DNA from 2 places in the Fodinicola acaciae genome. Region 2 is predicted to be linked to the other one. Evidence: riboswitches for the same ligand, from Rfam matches in the RefSeq annotation. Region 2 holds a riboswitch; the other holds the start of a gene.
What was found. A riboswitch is a leader RNA that binds a small molecule or an ion and turns the genes downstream of it on or off. The one in region 2 is predicted to bind cyclic di-AMP.

Region 1 (2,181 bases), on a different contig from region 2:
ATCTTGTGCTTCGCGGTCGGCTTGCCGTAGGTAGAGGCGTCCCACATCTCGTTGCCGCCGGCGTAGATCGCCGCGTGGTAGTACGAGCCCGGCTTGCCGAACAGCATCAGGTCACCCGGCTTCATCTGGCTGCGGCTCACCGCGGTGCCGTAGTGCGACTGTGAGGTCGCGCTGTGCGGCAGCCGCTTGCCGAACTTGCCGTAGATGAACAGTGTGTAACCGGAGCAGTCGAACGAGTTCGGGCCGGCGGCGCCGTAGCGGTATGGCTTGCCTCGGTACTGGTAGGCCATCTGCACGACCTGCTGGCCCTTGTTCTGCACGTAGATCGGCACGCCGCTGGACATGCCGCCGGCGTATGCGGTGCCGTCGGCGCACTTGGTCGGCGCCTCCGAGCTCGGCGTGGTGTCGCTCGGCGAGGAACTCGGGTCGGAGCTCGGGTCAGCGGTGGCGTCGGCCGGCTGGCTGGAGGAGTCGGCGGCCGGCTTGCGCTCCGGCAGCTTGCTGTCGCCGGTCTTCTGCGCGCCACCCTGCTGGGCCGGCTGCTGGGCGGACTGGCCGGCGGGCTGCTGCGTGCAGCCGCCACCGATGGTGGCGCCGCTCGCCGAGATCGCGTAGTAGTTCGAGCTGCCGGGCCGCAGCGTGAAGGTGACCACGCCGTTGCTGTCGGTCCGCGAGCTGCCGAACGAGGCGTAGTGGCCCTTGCCGTCCAACCGGGAGATGGTCACCGGCACGTTGCCGGCCGGCTGGCCCTGCGGGGTCTTGACGGTGCCGCGCAGGTAGGCGGTGCCGCCCGGCGGGATCGACTGCGGGCTGTTGTAGCGGGCCAGCGTCACCTTGAGCGACTCGGCCGCGAAGACGGTGGGGGCCGCGAGAACGCCGGCCGCGATGATGCCGGCACCGGCCACACCGAGCGTTGCGGTGAGCCACTTGTTCTTCAGCGGACGCGGGAGACTACGGCGGTGTGTGCGCACCGTATGCAAAAGCGGTCCTTCCGGCACGCCTGCGAGGTGAGCTGTCGGGTTCGGGAGGGAAGGCGGCCCCGGCCACTCGGGAGTGGCTTCACCCCAAGGATTTCTCGACCGGAACGTTTAGCCGGCCGGAAATCCGGGAAACACGTGGTTCCCCCGCTCCTGTCCGACTCATCCAATGCTCGTACCTGCACCTGGAGGGCGGGGACAGGACTCGGCGTGCCGTCGCTCCAGGCGGGTGAGCGGGTTGCTCACCTGTGCCCCAAGCATCTTGGGTCATCGTGATCGTATTCGCAGGCGGAGTGAGAACTGTTACAACCCCGCCGTGTCGCGCCGATTTCTTTTGTCCTAATATGTCGGCTCTCTGTGTCTGATTTGCGAACACGATTCCACCGTGGCGTGCCTCACATTTGACCGCCGAATCACGAATATGCGCGCGGTGCTGCCGAATGACGCGCGGCTGGATAGGCTCCGTCCGACTTTCATGCTTCGGGCTTAGGGGGACGCGCTGATGGCGGAGAACGACGTTGCGGAGAAGGTGAAGCAGGGGTACGCGTTCGCCGGCGCCGCGATCGAGCTCGGTGCGCTGGTCGGTGACGGCGGTGCCGTCGTTCCGGACGCGAAGGTGCGCATCCCGCTGTCGATGGTCAACCGGCACGGCCTGGTGGCCGGGGCGACCGGCACTGGCAAGACCAAGACCCTGCAGATGATGGCCGAGCAGCTGTCCGCCAACGGCGTGCCGGTGTTCCTGGCCGACGTGAAGGGTGACCTGTCCGGCATCGTGGCCCCCGGCGCCGAGTCCGAGAAGAGCAAGGCGCGTGCCGGTGAGGTCGGTCAGCAGTGGGTCGCGACCGGCTGTCCGGCCGAGTTCCTGGCGCTCGGCGGTCACGGCAAAGGCGTACCGGTGCGCGCGACCGTCACCTCGTTCGGTCCGACGCTGCTGGCCAAGGTGCTCGGCCTCAACGACGTGCAGGAGTCCTCGCTGGGCCTGGTCTTCCACTTCGCGGACCAGAACGGCCTGCCGCTGCTGGACCTCAAGGACCTTCGCGCGGTCATCCAGTTCCTCACCTCGGCCGAAGGCGCCGAGCAGCTGGCCGCGCTCGGCGGCCTGAGCAAGGCGACCGCCGGCGTGATCCTGCGCGAGCTGATCAGCTTCGCCGACTCCGGCGCCGAGGAGTTCTTCGGCGAGCCGGAGTTCGACACGCACGACTTC
Region 2 (2,181 bases):
GGTCGGCGCCGCGCCGCAGCCGTGGCGGGTCGACGGTCAGCGTGGCCGAGCGCAGCGTGACGCCGCTGGTCGCCGGCTGGTTGTAGAAGACGAAGTCGGCGTCGCCGGTGACCCGGCCGTCGCGGCCGAGGACCAGGCCGGACAGGTCGTACGGCCCGGTCACCGTGATCGACACCGGGCCCTGCGGGAGGACCAGGTTCGCGCCGGCGACCAGGTCCGTGACGGTCGTGCTCACGTCACGTACAACTGTCCGCTGCCGGTCAACCGTTCCTGGCCAACCTGTGAAACCGATAAGAACAGCGCCACGCCGTCGGGGGCCGGCGTGGCGCTGTCCGTTCGGTGGTCAGCCGCGAGCGGCGCCGGCGAACGGCATGATGTCGATGTTGCTGATCTTGACGCTCTCACCCGGCTGCGGCGCGTGGATCACCTGCTTGTTGCTGATGGCGATGCCGACGTGCTCGAAGTCGTAGAAGAAGACCAGGTCACCGGCCTGCACCTGGGACCGCGAGACGTGCTTGAGCGCGGCGTACTGCATGTGCGCCGAGTGGTCCAGGCTGATGCCTTCCTGCTGGTAGGCCATCATGGTCAGGCCGGAGCAGTCCCAGCTGTCCGGACCGGCCGCGCCGAACACGTACGGCTCACCCAGCTGCGCGAAGGCGAACCGCACCTCCGGCGACGAGCCGGGCGGCGCGACCGCGTGCGTGGTGCCCTCGTCGTAGTTGGGCGACAGCTTCGCCTGCAGCGCCATCAGCGGCTGGAGCTGCGCGTTGAAGCTCTGCTTGCTGGCCGCCAGGGTGGTGACCAGGTTGGTCGCCGAGGTGGACAGCGCCTGCAGCTTGGCGTTCTGCGCGTCCAGCGCCTTCTTCGCCGCCCGCAGCTGCAGCAGCGGTGCCGCGGCCTTGGCGGTCAGCGCGTCCAGCGTGGTCATCTGCTGCAGGAACTGGTCGGCGGAGCCGCTGGTCATCATCGAGGTCATCATGCTCATGTCGCCGCCCTTGTACGCGCTGACCGCGTACGAGCCGGCCTGCTGCTGCAGGATGGCGATCTGGGCCTGGGTGGCGGCCAGCTGCTTGCCGAGCGTGGCCTGCTGCGCCTTGACCTTGGTGAGCTGGACGTTGGCGGTGTTGTACTGCTCGTTGGCGGTGTTCAGCTTCTGGGTGAGCGCCTGGATCTGCGCGTTCACCTGGCCGATGTCCGGCTGGGTCGGTGCCGCCGACGCCGGGGTGGTGGACACCAGGCTGGCCAGCAGTGAAGCCGTGACGATGGGGATGAAAAGGGCATGCTTGCGCCTACTCAGCGCGCGAGCGCGAGTCACTCTCGCGTAACTCCTTCTTCCACGCTCACCGCCTACCGAGTTAGCTGACGGATTCGGGCGGGGAAGAAAGTTGTCGCCCTACCGCGGCAAGCCGCGGATTCACCCCAGAAAACACGGGTCCCCGGTTCGGTACGCATACCGATTCGGCGGCGTTTGCCGATGGTGTCGGGTGACACCTGCGAATCGACAAACCGATGCGACCCTACTCGGTGTCGCCTCACCTGTCGTATCGCGGGATCGGATCGACGTGTTACGCACCACGCATGGTTGACCTTTTTTGGCTGGTGGGAAGGGGAGTACGTCCGGAATGACCGGACCAGAGGTCAATTTCTCCTTAACGAAACCTTATCTGTGTGCCGGCATAATGTCGGAGAATTCACAGTGGCTGGTGCGTAAGGAAAAACCCGCGACCGAAGGCGGTCATGCGACCCACGTATCACCAATTCTCTGCTATTGAGTGACCGGCGTCTCCCAGTCCAATTGCAGCTCGCTCAGCCAGTCGCCGCCGGTCGGCCGGCTCGCCGGCCGGCCGCTCATGGTGGCCGCGACCTCGACGACCAACTCCACGCGCGGACGGCGTAGTCGCTCGTACGTGCTGAACGCGCGCTCGGCGTCGGGAATGTCACGCAGGCATTTCGCCAGTACGATCGCGTCCTCGGCGGCCATCGACGCGCCTTGCGCGGCGGACGGTGACGCGGCGTGCGCGGCGTCGCCGGCGATCGTCATCCGGCCGTTGTGCCACTTCGGCACCGACGGGATGTCGTAGTTGTTGCGGCCGGCGATCTCGTCGGTCGCCGCGACGATGTCGGCCGCCGGCGTACGGTCCGGCCGGAGCAGCTCGACGAGCTGGTCGCGCCAGTCGGCCG

Region 1: another riboswitch for cyclic di-AMP. It lies ahead of GNX95_RS38095 (NlpC/P60 family protein); the one in region 2 lies ahead of GNX95_RS16225 (C40 family peptidase).

What each region holds. Positions count from the first base shown of each region.
Region 1 covers NZ_WOTN01000004.1:563,190-565,370, reverse strand. Annotated here, with positions in the region: gene GNX95_RS38095 (NlpC/P60 family protein) at 1-971, opposite strand, end outside; cyclic di-AMP (ydaO/yuaA leader) riboswitch at 984-1,155, opposite strand; gene GNX95_RS38090 (helicase HerA-like domain-containing protein) at 1,480-2,181, shown strand, end outside.
Region 2 covers NZ_WOTN01000002.1:203,149-205,329, forward strand. Annotated here, with positions in the region: gene GNX95_RS16220 (CAP domain-containing protein) at 1-235, opposite strand, end outside; gene GNX95_RS16225 (C40 family peptidase) at 344-1,315, opposite strand; cyclic di-AMP (ydaO/yuaA leader) riboswitch at 1,331-1,474, opposite strand; gene GNX95_RS16230 (FAD-dependent monooxygenase) at 1,766-2,181, opposite strand, start outside.